Regions from separate parts of the Arthrobacter sp. TRD_SC_6 genome, predicted to be linked through region 2. Evidence: riboswitches for the same ligand, from Rfam matches in the RefSeq annotation. Region 2 holds a riboswitch; the other holds the start of a gene.
The links. A riboswitch is a leader RNA that binds a small molecule or an ion and turns the genes downstream of it on or off. The one in region 2 is predicted to bind S-adenosylmethionine.

Region 1 (7,692 bases), 1.3 Mb from region 2:
TAGAAGCCGAAGGAGAACGCGAGCGCCAGCGCGATCCACGGCACGTTGCCGTAGCCCACGGCCAGCACGACGACGGCGACAAACCCCAACGCGACGGCCGCCCACTGCAGCGGGCGGAGGTGCTCGCGCAGCACGAATACGCCAAGGAGAACTGACACGATCGGGTTAATGAAGTAGCCCAGGGCGGCCTCAATGGCCTGCCCGTTGGTGACCGCGTAGGTGTACACGAACCAGTTCACCGCGATCAGCAGTGCGGCAATGGTGAGGGTGCCGAGGACCTTGCGGTTGCTGAAGGCTTTCCGGACGGTGCCCCATGAACGCATGACCGTCAGCAGCAGCGCACAGAACAGCAGGGACCACAGGACGCGGTTAGCGACGATTTCGACGGCGGTGGCTGGAAGCAGGATGAGGAAGTAGAGGGGGAGCAGGCCCCACAGACCGTACGCGCCGATGCCGAACAGGATGCCCAGCGAGTTTTCGCTGCGGGGCTGGCGCGGGGTATCGGTGCGGGTGCGGCTCACATGGGTGCCAACGGCGTCGAGCGGTGTTCTTATTCCTGTTCGTGCCGTCACTGCAAGAGTTCGTGGATAAAGTCGAAGGGTGAATCACAGCGAAGAGGAGAACCGCCGCGCCATGCCGAGGAAAGTTCCATGGTGGTGGTACCCCGGTTCCGGCGGTGTGGACCTGGCTCCGCGGCAGTTCGAGCCTGCGTGCCCAGGGCAACGTTGGGTGAGGGCCGTAGATGTCGATGCGTCGCCGCAGGAAGTGTTCGCGTGGGTGACTCAACTGCGCCGGGCTCCATACAGTTACGACTGGGCGGACAATTTCGGTCGCCGCAGCCCCCAGAACCTGGACCGCAGTCTGGTGAGTGTTGCACCGGGGGACAAGGTGATGACCATCTTCACGGCCAAGCGAGTTGTGCGGGGCAGGTCCATGACAGTGGTCATGAACCAAGGTTTGCCCACAATACTGTTTGGGCGCATCACAGTGCACTACGAAGTCGAGCAGTCGGGGGCGGGCGCCCGGCTCGTTGCGGAGATGGTCGTGCCGCGGCCTTTGGGGATGCTCGGAAATTTGCGCCGATATGTCCTCGCCTGGGGTGACTTGTTCATGATGCGAAAGCAATTGAAGGAACTGAAACGGCTGGCAGAGAAAGGCAGTTCGGCCGTAGGTACGTGAGGTCCGCCACTGATAGAGCCTGTTTTTAGACTGCGCAAGTCCCGGCATTTAGAATAGGAAATTGTGCGCTTAAGGTGCGTGAGTCCAGCAGGAAGAAGGCGCTTCAGTGTCCAGCACGACGTCGGCCCGTCCACTGCGGGTTGCCATCATCGGCGCAGGCCCGGCCGGAGTTTATGCAGCAGACATCCTGACCAAGTCGCAGGAGGTCAAGGGCGGGGATTTCGAGCTCTCCATTGATCTCTTCGACCAGTACCCGGCGCCGTACGGGCTGATCCGGTACGGCGTGGCTCCGGACCACCCCCGGATCAAGGGCATCGTGAATGCCCTCCACAAGGTACTGGACCGCGGCGACATCCGCTTCCTCGGCAATGTGAACTACGGCCGAGACCTCACGCTGTCTGACTTCCGCACGTTCTACGACGCCGTCATCTTTGCCACGGGCGCCGTGAAGGACGCCAACCTCAACATCCCGGGCGTCGAGCTTGAAGGTTCCTTCGGCGGAGCGGATTTCGTGTCCTGGTACGACGGCCACCCCGACGTCAGCCGCAGCTGGCCCCTGGCTGCGAAGGAAATTGCCGTCATCGGGAACGGCAACGTGGCTCTCGACATCGCTCGCGTGCTCTCGAAGCATGCGGATGACCTCCTGGTCACTGAGATTCCCTCGAACGTCTACGCGGCGTTGAAGACTTCGCCCGTGACGGACGTTCACGTGTTCGGCCGGCGAGGCCCGGCGCAGGTGAAGTTCACCCCGCTGGAACTTCGCGAGCTGTCCCACTCGCGCGACGTCGACATCGTTCTCTACCCGGAGGACTTCGACTTCGATGAAGCCTCCGAGCAGCAGATCGCCACCAACAACCAGACCAAGACCATGGTCAAGACGCTCACCAACTGGCTGGTTGAGCAGCCGGAGGACCCGGCAGAGTTCACCGCGTCACGCCGTTTGCACCTGCACTTCCTGCACAGTCCGGTCGAGATCACCGATTCACCTGAGACGCCGGGCAAGGTTGCAAACATGCGTTTTGAGCGTACGCAGTTGAACGGTGCCGGTTCGGTTGAGGGCACCGGTGAGTTTGTCGATTATCCGGTGCAGGCCGTGTACCGGGCGATCGGATACTTCGGTTCCGAGTTGCCTGAGGTCGGCTACGACAGCCGCTATGGCGTGATTCCCAACGAGGGCGGCCGGGTCATTGACGAGGCAGGCAACCCCGTGCCCGGAATCTACTGCACCGGCTGGATCAAGCGCGGGCCCGTCGGGCTCATCGGTCACACGAAGGGCGACGCCCTCGAGACCATCGGCTTTCTCTTGGAGGACCGACTGAACCTTCCGCCGGCCGAGCACCCCTCCGAAGACGCCATCATCAACCTCTTGGAGGAGCGCGGCGTCCGCTACACCACGTGGGAGGGCTGGCTGCGGCTGGACGCCCACGAGCTGAAGCTCGGCGCAAATTACGCGCACGACGACGCCAGCTTGCCTGAGCTGGTCCGCGAACGCGTGAAGCTGGTTCCGCGGGACGAGATGATTGCGATCTCCCGGGGCGAGTAAAGTCCTAAGCGCCTAACCCGCGGAACCGTTGCCTCTGCGCAGGGGGCGGCGATGCTTTGATGCCGCGTCGTAAGCGGTGAGCCAACGGTTCCGCGGTTTTAGTGCAGAGGCTGAACGTTCGCGGATTACTGGCCCACTCGGCCGTCGACGCACTCGCGCAGCAGGTCGGCGTGTCCGCAGTGCCGGGCGTACTCATCAATCCGGTGGATCATTAGCTCCCTGACGGCGATTTTTTCCTCCCCGACGCGCTCCCCAAGATCCGGGTATCGGGCAAGTAACGCGTCAGTGTCTGCCTGCTCCCGCGAGAGGTCCGCATACGCGGCGTCCACCACAGCTTGGTCTGCAACAGCACCGTCGAAGTCCGCATCCTGCCCGCCATACAAGGTCGAGAGCGGCTCATCGACGGTGACCCAGGTGCGCCAGTCGCGTTCCACTTCGGCCAGGTGCCTGAGAAGACCCAGGAGCGACATTGTCGACGGCGGCACCGATCTGCGTGCCAGTTGCGCGGCGTCCAGACCCTCGCACTTCATCAGCAGTGTCAGCCGGTAATCCGATAGGTAGTCCTGCAGGGTCGCCAGCTCACCGTCGGCACTGACGCCGTCGGTATTGCGTGCATCGTCATCGGGGTTGACCCACATGTCCGGATAGACGGTCGCCTCGGTCCACCGCTTTGGAGCTTCAGTCACGCTGACCGGCCACGGTATACCCACGCGAAAATTGCGAGCACCGTCGCAAGCAGCGGAAGGATCAGAAACACGGAAGCGAGCATCCACGCGGCACCGGTCCACGCCAGGAGGAGCATCCCGCCCCACATGAGTGCTGCCATGTAGATGGCAACGGGCAGCAGCGAACGCGAGAGTGCGGAACGCGGTTGTGGAGCAGCAGGTACGACGGCGGTGTCAGCCAAGTGCCGACGTCGTACGTGGGCGTGACGTGGCTCGGGACGGACCGGACGTTCGCGGCCCGCCAACCACACCGCGGTCACGATCAGCGTGAGCAACCCCGCCGGGGCGAAGAACCAGCCAGCCGAGTAGGCGAGGAACGGTTCGGTTACCAACAACCACGCCCCTCCAACCCAGGCCAGTGCAGCCGCGTAGGCCCCAACTACGAGCGCGCCGCCGCGTGCGGCACCCCTCGGAACAATCATTGCGGACATCGACACACCACCCGTCACTAAAGCGTTCCTCAATAACAGCACCGAAAAGGAGACGCGGCTAGGGGCGGGTCTCAGCCCGTCTCAAACGGGGTGAACGGGTTCTGAAACGGAGGTGGCCCCCGCGACGTTCATCGCGGAGGCCACTTCTATGTTGAGGCTTATGCCGCCTTCGCGGCGCGGAAGCCGTTCTCCAGGTCGGCCAGGATGTCGTCGATGTGCTCGAGCCCCACCGAGAGGCGGACCAGCCCGGGAGCCACACCCGCGATGGCCTGCTGCTCCGGCGAGAGCTGGCTGTGAGTGGTCGACGCCGGGTGGATGACCAGGGAGCGCACGTCGCCAATGTTGGCCACATGCGAGTGGAGCTCAAGGGCATCGACAAACTGCTTGCCGGCCTCGGCGCCACCGGCAAGGGTGAAGGCGACAATCGCGCCAGTTCCCTTGGGTCCGTACTTGCGGCCGCGTTCGTACCACGGGCTCGACGGCAGGCCCGCGTAGGCGACGGATTCGACGTCGTCCCTTGCCTCGAGCCATTGCGCCACTTCCAACGCGTTGGCCACGTGGCGTTCCACGCGCAAACTCAGCGTTTCCAGACCCTGGGCGATCAGGAAGGCGTTGAAGGGGGAGACCGCCGAGCCAAGGTCGCGCAGCAGCTGGACGCGTGCCTTGAGGATGTAGGACAGGTTGGCGCCAAGTGCGCCGCCCTCACCCAGGTCTCGGCCGTAGACGAGTCCGTTGTAAGTGGGGTCCGGCGTATTGAAGCCGGGGTAGCGCTCCGGGTCCTTCGTGAAGTCAAACTTGCCTGAGTCCACGATGACTCCCGCGATCGCCGTGCCATGCCCGCCGAGGTATTTGGTGGCCGAATGAACGACGACGTCGGCACCCCACTCGAGCGGGCGGATCAGGTACGGCGTGGAGAGGGTGTTGTCCACGATGAGCGGCACGCCGGCGTCGTGAGCTGTCTGTGAGACGCCCTCGATGTCGAGGACATCCTGGCGGGGGTTCGACACGACTTCGGCGAAGAAGAGCTTGGTGTTTGGCTGCACGGCATCGCGCCACTGGTCCAGATTGTCAGGATCCTCAACGAACGTGACGGTGATTCCGAACTTCTTCAGCGTGTGAGCGAGGAGGTTGTAGGTGCCGCCGTACAGGCTGGGGCTGGCGACCACGTGGTCGCCGGCTTCCGCAATGTTCAGGATGGCGAACGTTTCGGCGGCTTGCCCGGAGCTGAGCAGGAGGGCTGCCAAACCGCCTTCCAGGCTTGCGATCCGCTGCTCGACGGCGTCCTGGGTGGGATTGCCGATGCGCGTGTAGATCGGCGCCAGCTCCGCCAGGGCGAACCGGTTCGCCGCGCTTTCGGCGCTCGGGAAGACGAAGGATGTGGTCTGGTAGATGGGAAGGGCTCGGGCGCCGGTGGCGGCGTCGGGCTCCTGGCCTGCGTGGATCTGGCGTGTTTCGAAGGACCAACCGTTGGACATGTCATGCTCCTCAGCTAGGGGCCCGGCATGCTGGTAAGCACCACGGGCCGCGCTTGCGGTCCGGCGTTTTGCCGGACAGCCAGGTCTTCACCCGGGGCACCCCGCCGCGGTGGAGGGTTGCCGGCCAGCGAGCCGGGGCTTTTCGCTGGCGCTCATGACCTGCGCCCAGTGTAGGAGGCCGTGCTTCCGTGCACGGCTAAATGACGAAACATGGCTTAGCCGCTGGGTCGACGAACCTGTGAAGCATCGCTAGCGTTGCGGCATGGCATTCCTTGTCTCAGCGCCGGCAAATCTCGTGATCGCTTCACTCGAAGGGATATCTGTGCGCTTCGCCGGTATCGAGTTCACTCCTGTCATCTCAGGCTCCCAAGCATCCGGACATCGACTGGGTGGTATCAAGATCTCGCTGAGCGCTGCTCGGGGTGAAGAAACCGCGAGGCGCGACATCGAATGGGAACTGGGCATGAACTCCTGGTATGAGCTTCGCCAGCGTGACGGAGACGAATCTGCGGGCCATCCTCCCCGGATGCCCGCTGTACCTCTTTTTGAGCGGATTAAGGCCGAGGTCACGGATGATGTGGGCTCTGAATACACGTGGGTCGGGGGTCAGACTGCGGGCGGTGGTACGGAGTGGGACGCCATTTGGACCTACCAGCCCGAACCGGTCAGGGAAGCACATGAGATCTACCTCCATTTCAAAACCGACGGATTAACCACGGGGACCCAGTGCCGGATCGCGCTCAGGCCGGACGAGTCGTGAAGAGCTCGCGTCTGGCTCGGGTTCGTGTAGCTGGAGCCGTTGCAGGGGTCTCGATTGCAGTCGCTGCCTGTAGTCCGGCGACGCTCACCAACGCACAAGGTGACCTCTGCAACTTGAACGCCTCGTGGACTTACGCGGGCATGCCGGATGACACCACCAAGCTCCAGAGGAACATCGACAAGTCACTCAAGCCCGATGCCGAGGGGCCGATCGAAGACAGTGCCCGTGCGTTTTTGAACGTTTTGGAGTCCGACGATCTTGAGGAGATCAAGTCTGCAAGCGAGAACCTCCTCGAAACCTGCGGGGGCGAGGGTTGGGAACCACCAGAAGGATGAGCAGGAGTCGATTCTCAATGACGCACCCAAGCCTCCCCATTTGGCCACATCGCGGGCCCGGTTTCCGTAGGTCAGAAACGACGGCGGTCATCGGCCGTGGCGACGACGATTGGGCCCGCGCGTCGAACGCCGTGCTCCGGTGGGAAGTGAAAACCCGGAGTGGGTTCCTGGTGGATCCAGTTGGCGCCGTCAAAGAAGGCCAGCGCCTGAAGGTCAGAGCACGAGTGCTCGGGTTCACCGTCGTCGAGCCCGTTGAAGTTGTGGACGTCGTTGGTGAGCCGGCGCGAAGCGGTTTCTCCTACCGCACCCTGCCGGGGCACCCCGTCAACGGCGAGGAAGCGTTCATCGTCCACCGCCACGGTGACGAAGTGCGGCTGACCGTACGGTCGCTAACCCGACCAGCGCAGCAACAGCCATGGCGTTCGCTGTTTCCGGTCCTCCTCGTTGCACAGCGAATTGTCCGCTGGCGGTACTTGCGTGCCCTGCGCCAGAAATAGTCAGGAATCGCTCGGTGAGGGGCTGTTCGCGTTGATGGGATGCTGCTCGAGGGCATGATGCCCGCTTCTGTGGATCAAAAATCCTACGAAGACAAAAATCCCCCCGAGCGCGAGGAAGCCGATATCCCAGGCAAGCGGTCCGCCGAGATCATCGCGTACGTGATGGATGCTGAGGATGTGGTGATTGACAATGCCCTCAACGAGGTTGAAGATCCCCCAGCCGGCCAGCACTAACCCGAAGTGGAATCGCCAGTTAGGCGCCAGCCGCTCCTGCCGCCACGCGACGATGGTGGTGATCGATGCTGCAACAACCAGAAGCCAGGCCCCGAGGTGAAAAAAACCGTCGGCCAGGGTGTTGACCTCGAGGCCGGCCACAGTAGTGACCGGGTAGTCGGCAACGTGGCTGACCATGTGGTGCCACTGAAAAATCTGGTGCAGGACGATTCCATCGACAAAGCCCCCGAAACCCAAACCGAAAAGCAGCCCCGACGCTATTGAGGGCGGTCGAGGATCCGTTTGCGTCGTTGGCATGTTTCGAGACTAGCTGTGGCGTGCTGTTGACGGCTATCGGGATGGTGTGGTCGCTGAAGAAGAGGAGGCGAGCCAGACCCGGTCCTAGCTTCTGGAGATGACATTGTGGAGTCATGCTGTCGTACAGATACTTCCAATGCTGATCGTACGCATCACGGCCGAGCAAGCCCTCCGGAAGGGCAGGATCAGTGCCCTGCACCAGCACGATCCCAGCGG
Region 2 (7,692 bases):
CTTCCTCCAGCTATGGAAACGCCGTGATGCGGTGACGCTCGTTGACCGTTCCGTCCTCCCCTGGCTCCTCGTCACCGCCAGTCTCTGCGCCAGCAATGTGCGCCGCTCAACCCGCAGATACCGAACATTTCTCGCTAGCCTCCCAAAACCAACCGACACCCGCGACACCGCGGAGACTTTCATCGAACAGAACCTGGCAGCCGGTCTCCACCCGGACTTCCTCCGAGCCCTACGCGCCCTCAAACCAGTCGACCTGCAGCTCGTCACGCTGGTTGCACTCGAAGGATTCACCGTCGCCGCCGCCGCGCCCCTCCTTCAACTCAGCCCGGAAGCAGCAAAAGCACGCCTCCACAGAGCGAAAATCTGGATCAGAAGCGAAGTTCACGTAAACGGACTGGATTCACCACTCCAGCCAGCACAGGAGACCCAGCCATGAACCGCATGGACGAAACATTCAGCCGCGGCTTGCGGGACGCCTTGATTCGGGAAGTCGAGGCGACCCGCACCGGGAGCGCGCGCCGTCGTCGTCGTTGGCAGATTGGGGCCGGCTTTGTTGCGGTGGCGGCGCTTGCTGGTGGCGCCGGCGCTGCGACGGCCGGGTTCTTCCACGTTCCCGGGTCCGACATCGTGACCAGTGTCGCCGATCCCGCCGAGGGCACCTACACCGGCTCAGCCGTCATCGACCTCGGTCCGCCGCCCGAACAGGCAACACACATTCTCGTCGAGCTCACGTGCGTCTCGGCTGGCACCGTCTACTGGGAAGACGGCTCGTCAATGATTTGCAGCGGGAATGACGCGTCGAGCATGGGCGGGCAAACCCTGACCCTCACCCCCGAAAAACGGACTACCGAAATCCAGGCCGACGACGACGTCCAGTACCGCGCGAAGGTCACCTACGTAAACCAGACGCCCACCGAATGGGCCGTGAACGAGAACGGCGACACTTACGGTGGGGCCAAAGACAGCACGGAACCCGACCTGCAAGCGGTCTTCGCGACGAACGGCAAGATGGGCTACGCCTACACGACCGAACTCCGTGACGCCGGCGGATCCGCGAACTTCACCAGCCCGGAGGAAGCGCTCGCCTGGCAGGAGTCGATGAAGGGCAAGACAGTCACGGTGCCGGTCTACGAATCTGACGGCGAAACTGTGATCGGCGAGTTCGTCGTCGGGTCATGGTGAACACCCTATGAATCGGGCGGACTCCACCCGGCGAAAGATCCGATGTATAGTTCCAAACCATGAGCGAATCTCCCGTCCGAGGCGCTGACAGTGCTTGGTTCCAGCACGACCGTTTCGGGTTGTTCATCCACTTCGGCCTCTACGCCTTACCGGCCCGCCACGAATGGGTCATGACCTGGGAGAAGCGCAGCACCGAGGACTACCGCAGGTACTTCGAGAACTTCGACCCTGACCTTTTCGATGCCCGCGACTGGGCCCGCCAGGCCAAGCGCGCCGGCATGAAGTACGTGGTCCTGACCACCAAGCACCACGACGGATTCTGCCTCTGGGACTCCGCGCTCACCGACTACAAGGCATCAAACACTCCCTTCCGCCGCGACCTGATCGCCGAATACGTTGCCGCTATCCGGGCCGAGGGGCTACGCGTCGGCTTCTACCACTCCCTGATCGACTGGCACCACCCTGATTTCACCATCGACGGACACCACCCGCAGCGGGACGCGCCAGATGTGGCAGCGTTGAACGAGTCCCGGGACATGAGCCGGTACCGCAACTACCTGCACGGCCAGGTCCGCGAGCTCCTGACCAACTACGGCCAGATCGACTACCTGTTCTACGACTTCTCCTACGACGTGATCGGCGACGTGGTGTGGGGCGGCAAGGGCGCAACCGACTGGGCGGCTGTTGAACTGCTCGCAATGGTCCGCGAACTGCAGCCCGGCATCCTCGTGAATGATCGCCTCGGAATCGACGGTGACTTCATCACACCCGAGCAGTACCAGCCGAGCCAGCCAATGAAGAACGACGACGGCACGCCAGTCGTGTGGGAAGCGTGCCAGACGCTGAACGGTTCCTGGGGCTACGACCGCGACAACCTCGCCTACAAGACGCCCGACCTCCTGGTACGGATGCTCATTGACGGTGTCTCCAAAGACGGCAACCTGCTCTTGAATGTGGGGCCGACTGGTCGGGGCGAGTTCGATCCACGAGCCAGCGAGAGCCTGCACAGCATAGGCGAATGGATGCGGTTGCACGAGCGGTCCATCCGGGGCGCCGGAGCCTCAGCGTTCGCGCCGCCTGCCGACGCACGGTACACACAGAACGGTAACCGGCTGTACCTGCACCTGTTCGGATGGCCGCTCGAACACGTACACCTGCCGGGTCTGGCCGACAAAGTCGCCTACGCACAACTCCTCAATGACGCCTCGGAAGTGCAACAGATCCAGACCGATCCCACGGCCAAAGCGGCGAATATGGAGATGGGCGGACAACCGCCCGGGACTCTCACGCTCAAGCTTCCGATCCGGCGCCCGGACGTTCTGGTGCCGGTGGTCGAGCTGTTCCTGAAGGATTAGCTCAGGAGGGCCCGCGCTTAAGGGGCGTGGCGCCGTCGTCGTCGTTTCTGTTGGTATTTTCGGTGGCACCCTCCCAGCGCAGGATGTCACCGGGCTGGCAGTCGAGGACGTCGCAGATGGCTTCGAGCGTGGTGAAGCGGACCGCTTTTGCGCGCCCGTTCTTGAGGACGGCCAGGTTGGCGGGGGTGATCCCAATGCGGTCTGCGAGCACGCCCACCGCCATTTTCCGTTTCGCGAGCATGACGTCAATATCCACGATGATGGGCATCAGATCACCTCGTCGAGTTCGGTGCGGAGGTGCTGGGCTTCGGCATCGCGGTCAACAGCCTGGGCGAGCAAGGTCCGCATCACCAGCACGATCAGTGCAACGCCGCCGATCATGAGCGCCGCACCGCAAATCAGGAGCACGATTCCCGGTGCAATTTCGCCCGGAGCCAGCAGGACGGCCAGGCTGAACATGAGCACGGCCGCTGCGGCGATGGCCCAGAAAATGATGTCGACGTAGCGGAAGGCTGCGCGTGAGAACACCGTGTTACGGCGAACCATCGTGAGGAGCTTCCAGACGCAGAGCGCGGTGACCTGCACTGTCACGATGCCGAGGACAACGATTGCGCTGAGCGTGATGCGCAGCCCGGTTGGGACTCCCGCTTCCTCCAGGTCGGTGGCGATCAGTGGAACCATCCACAACTGCACAAAGAGCGAACCCGCCAGCACCATCACGATCACAACACGTAACGCAAGGATGGCCAGTTTTCCCATCACGACTCCTTCGATTGACCTGCAATAGAAATCTATCGTTAAACGAGAGCTAGAACAAGCCAGTGCGTCACAACGGATTCCCCGGGACACCGTCGTCGTTATACTCCTTTCAGCTTCATGAGCTGCGGCGCCAAGCTCCGACTGGCCGCACACCAACCCCATGTTCACGGGTGGTTCGGATGAGGAAGCGGCCCACATTGCCCTCTCGGGCACCGGTGCGGGCAAGAGCAAACTCGAAGGACGGCGATGAGCCACGAACCTCCAGGTGGTCACTTTCCCACGGTCTTTCCCATCCTCAATGTGCACGACGGCGCCATCGACTTCCGCGTAGACGGTGAGTGGGTGCGGCGTTGGAGTCAGGACATCCACACGCTCGAGGCCATGTTGCGCCGAAGCGTGAGCAGGCCGATTTGGGATGCCTGCAGCGGCTTGTTGATTGTGCGGGTGGCAGCCCTCGATCGGCGCAACGGGCTGCGCGTAGGCGTGGTCTTGTCTGATTCGGCCTCGTTGGGCTTGGAATCGGGACGGTCGCTCGAACCGGCTTCTTGAGGGTCGCTGGTGCCGTTGCAGGGCGCCGTACGATTCCTTGCAGGTTTCAGCTCTTCGAGTGGCCAAGGGGTCGGCGTTTTGTTGGGCGACACGCAGTTGCGTTCAGCAAACCTGCCTAAAACGGTACGCTGCAGACAATGCCTGAATCACGTAAACCCAGGATGCACCCGCACCTCGCACGTTTCTGCCTGATTGCCGCACCGCTATTGGGTGCTCTGTTTCTCACCAATGGCGTCTTCCGAATCCTTGACGGCCGGGGATTCTGGGAAACCCTCAGTCCGTTCATGTTCTGCCTTGCCTTCATCGCGATCTTTCTCAACATACGCAAAAACAACAGCCGATAACGATGCCGCAATTGGCTGGCCCTATGACCTGGATTCCCGACCCTCAAAAAGGGTGCATGGCTCAAGGACCGGCTCGACTGGGGATGGGCCGACGTGCATGTCGTCAATCGGCCCAGCGACTGAGCCGCGAATCCTAGAGTAATCCGCGCGCGGCAAGGTTCCGGTACAGCGCGTCAATGCCGAACGTCCACGGCGCTACCTTCTCGCTCACCTGAACCCGGTTGATGAGCGAACCGAGCCGCGGCTCCCTGATGGTGACGACGTCGTCGACGTGGTGCGTGAATCCCGCACCGGCCCCGCCGCGGTCCTCGATCGGTGTGAACAGTGTCCCGAGGTACAGGACCAACCCGTCCGGGTAGGCGTGGTGCGGACCGATCGCCTGCTCCACCAGCTGCGCCGGGTCCCTGCTGATCTTCTCCATCAGGCTCGTACCTTCAAGCCGGAAACCGTCCGTTCCGTCCACAGTGAGAGTGACGACGGCGGAATGGACGTCGTCGAGCCCGTAGCCGCCGTCAAAGAACCGGATGAACGGACCCACCGCAGCTGAGGCGTTGTTGTCCTTCGCCTTGCCGAGCAGCAAGGCGGACCGGCCCTCGATGTCCCGCAGGTTCACGTCATTGCCGAGCGTCGCGCCGACAATGTTCCCCTCCGAGGACACCACCAGCACAACCTCCGGCTCGGGATTGTTCCACTCGGATTTCGCGAGCACACCGACGTCGGAGCCGGCCCCCACAGTGGACAGCACCGGCGCCTTGGTGAAAATCTCCGCATCCGGACCGATTCCAACCTCAAGGTACTGGCTCCACCAACCCCTCTCCATCAGCAGGGTCTTCAGCTCTGCGGCCTCCGGCGAGCCGGGCACCAGCGTGTTCAGTGATCCGCCCAGCAGACCCAGGATTTCCTCCCGGACCGCCGCGCCGCCGTGCGCCTCCCCACGAACCCGTTCCTCGATGATGCGCTCAATCATCGACACCGGAAACGTAACTCCTGCAGCCTTAACCACGTGCAGGTCGATCGGCGAGAGCAACCATGGGCGGCTCGTATCCCGCGTGGCGTCAGGGGTGTTGGCGGCGATCTCATCGAGCGTTCCCAGGACCGGACCTGTGGCCCCGGCAAGCGCACCCGCGGGATCGGCGAGCTCGGTCAGCGCACGCATGGTGGGGAACGACGCACTGACATCCACCACGCCGTCCGCCCGGATTGCCACGACGCTCGGCCCGCCAACGGACGGGTCGAACACGCGGCCAGCGAGCGCGCCTGTTGTGCCGTCGTCGGGCAGTAGCGCTGAAGCGGTGGGGCGAAGAGTCACAGTGAACCTCTCGGTAGGTTGCTAGGCAAAACGGTAAGCCAAAACAGTGGGCGAGAAACGCGCTTCAGCGCCGGTGGAACTCGGCCTGGCGCTTCTCGGTGAACGCGGCCCGGCCCTCGTCGGCATCGGCCGTGGCGAAGGTAATGGTCTGCAGATCCCGTTCATAACGGATTGCTGCGTCCTGCGGCATGTTGTAGGCGGCGCGGAGATTGGCTTTGGCTGTCTCGGCCGCGATGGGCGGACGCGCAGCGATGACCCCGCCGAGCTCAACGGCACGCGCCACCAGGTTTTGTGGCTCCACCAGTTCGCTCACGAGCCCCCAGCGAAGAGCGGTCTCGGCATCGATAGGATCACCCGTCATCAGCATGAGCGCAGCATTCGAAGGCCCGATGGACGCGGCCAGGAACGCCGACATCCCACCCCCACCGATCCACCCCAGCTTGATCTCGGGAGCCGCGAAGCTCGCCGTGGTTGAAGCCAACCGGATGTCGCAGGTCAGCGCCGTCTCCAGCCCACCACCAAACGCGTATCCGTTCACAGCGGCGATCACGGGCTTGCGGCATTCGCGGATGGCGTCGCAGTAGTCGGCCCGATTCCGGAAGTCCCACGGCGTTGCGTATTTGTCCAGGGTGCGGATGTCGCTGCCTGCACAGAAAGACCGCTCGCCCGCGCCGGTCAACACCACTGCCCGGACGCCGTCGTCGTCATTCAATTGATGCACTATGCGCACCAGTTCGTCCGACATCTCCTTGGTCACGGAGTTCAGCTTCGCCGGCCGGTCGATGGTAACCAGCGCTACCCGCCCCCTTATTTCGCAGCGGATATCTTCAGACATGGGTACTCCCTTGGGTAGCAAATCGGTCGGCTAGCGCATTGAACCGCGCATTGATTTCGACGACGGCGGAGGCCGCCTGCGCCGGCCCGAGGATCGCTTCCCGCAACAGGCCTGACGCTTCGCCCTGAAACTTGGTGAAGCCGGGGACGCGCGGGCGCACCCAGGCTTGGTCAATGGTGGCGAGGGTGTTGCAGTAGAAACTGTTCGCGTGGGCGTTGACGGCGTCATTGGTCCAGGCGGAGCGGGCGCTGGGCTGGCCGTCATTGTCGGCAATGAATGTGGCCTGCGTGAGCGGATCAAGGTGCCAGCGTAGGTAGGCGAGCAGTTCATCGTCGACCTTGGACCTACGGGAAAGGGCAAGGCCTGTTCCGCCGATGACGGACCCGCGCCGGCCGCCGGGCACCCAGGCCGGGGCGTCCCCGAACTGCAGGGGCGCCGGGCCGGTGCTGTAGTTCACGTAGCCGAACACCAGTGGGATGTAGGCAATGTCCCGCTCGACACGCATCCGCTCGAGCAACCCGATGGGGTTGAGCAGCTCGGTGCCGGCCGGGGCGCGATGCGCCAGTTCGGAGAGCGTCTCCACCGCCTGTACTGCACGTGGCGGAAGCACTCCGGCACCCGGTTCAATCAACGGTTCCTCCCCCAGCGCCACGCACAGTGAAGCGACACTGAGGAACGCATGCGGGCCCGCCAGGCTGAGGGCAACGGGGGATTCGCCCGACAGCTCGAGCACCTCCGCCCAGGTACACGGTGCTTCGGTCACCTGGGCCGCGTCCCGGACCGAGACCTGAGTTGCCGCGTCCAACGGAAGCGCCCACACGGTGCCGTCATAGCGGTAGCTTTCAAGGGTGGGCCCTACGCTGCCGCCGTCCAGTGCTGCCAGATAGCCGGCATCAAAGAAATCCGACAGGGGGCGGATGCTGCCGGTCGCAACGGCGTCGCCAAGGTGCGGGTGATCGAGGACGACGACGTCGTACTGCTCCATGAGCTCCCTGATCGGCGCGGATTCGAAACCCTCGAGCGAGTGCGTATCCCAGGAAATCAAACCCCCCGAGGCGGCCGCAGACCGCTCAAGTGCCGTGCGTCCGCGGGGATGGTCCCAGGTGAGGCCGCGAAAGCGGCTCATCTGTGCATCCGGTCACTGGCGGCTCCGGCCTCGAACAGCGCCTCGACCGTCCCAATGTCATAACCGATCTCCGCGAACAGTTCGCGTGTGTGTTCCCCTGTCAGCGGTGCACCGCGTTCTATCCGGGGTGGAGTAGCCGAGAACTTATAGGGGAAGCCGGGAGTCTTGACTGTGCCCTCGGTGGGGTGGCTGTACTCCACGAATGTGCCGTTGTGCGCGATTTGCGGGTCATC

Region 1: it holds a riboswitch for S-adenosylmethionine, as region 2 does, so the genes downstream of both, ACWA1U_RS16615 (bifunctional o-acetylhomoserine/o-acetylserine sulfhydrylase) here and ACWA1U_RS06125 (hypothetical protein) in region 2, are expected to answer to the same signal.

Annotation. Positions count from the first base shown of each region.
Region 1 covers NZ_CM143953.1:3,490,096-3,497,787, reverse strand. Annotated here, with positions in the region: gene rarD (EamA family transporter RarD) at 1-521, opposite strand, end outside; gene ACWA1U_RS16635 (SRPBCC family protein) at 601-1,179, shown strand; gene ACWA1U_RS16630 (FAD-dependent oxidoreductase) at 1,286-2,722, shown strand; gene ACWA1U_RS16625 (DinB family protein) at 2,848-3,408, opposite strand; gene ACWA1U_RS16620 (hypothetical protein) at 3,405-3,878, opposite strand; gene ACWA1U_RS16615 (bifunctional o-acetylhomoserine/o-acetylserine sulfhydrylase) at 4,037-5,353, opposite strand; SAM riboswitch class IV at 5,398-5,513, opposite strand; gene ACWA1U_RS16610 (hypothetical protein) at 5,616-6,113, shown strand; gene ACWA1U_RS16605 (hypothetical protein) at 6,227-6,448, shown strand; gene ACWA1U_RS16600 (DUF1990 family protein) at 6,466-6,945, shown strand; gene ACWA1U_RS16595 (DUF2243 domain-containing protein) at 6,946-7,476, opposite strand; gene ACWA1U_RS16590 (hypothetical protein) at 7,613-7,692, shown strand, end outside.
Region 2 covers NZ_CM143953.1:1,234,187-1,241,878, reverse strand. Annotated here, with positions in the region: gene ACWA1U_RS06150 (RNA polymerase sigma factor) at 1-436, shown strand, start outside; gene ACWA1U_RS06145 (peptidase M56 family protein) at 433-1,182, shown strand; gene ACWA1U_RS06140 (alpha-L-fucosidase) at 1,242-2,537, shown strand; gene ACWA1U_RS06135 (helix-turn-helix domain-containing protein) at 2,539-2,805, opposite strand; gene ACWA1U_RS06130 (DUF2975 domain-containing protein) at 2,805-3,296, opposite strand; SAM riboswitch class IV at 3,410-3,530, shown strand; gene ACWA1U_RS06125 (hypothetical protein) at 3,543-3,845, shown strand; gene ACWA1U_RS06120 (hypothetical protein) at 3,983-4,189, shown strand; gene ACWA1U_RS06115 (fumarylacetoacetate hydrolase family protein) at 4,323-5,498, opposite strand; gene ACWA1U_RS06110 (enoyl-CoA hydratase/isomerase family protein) at 5,563-6,333, opposite strand; gene ACWA1U_RS06105 (hypothetical protein) at 6,326-7,459, opposite strand; gene ACWA1U_RS06100 (CaiB/BaiF CoA transferase family protein) at 7,456-7,692, opposite strand, start outside.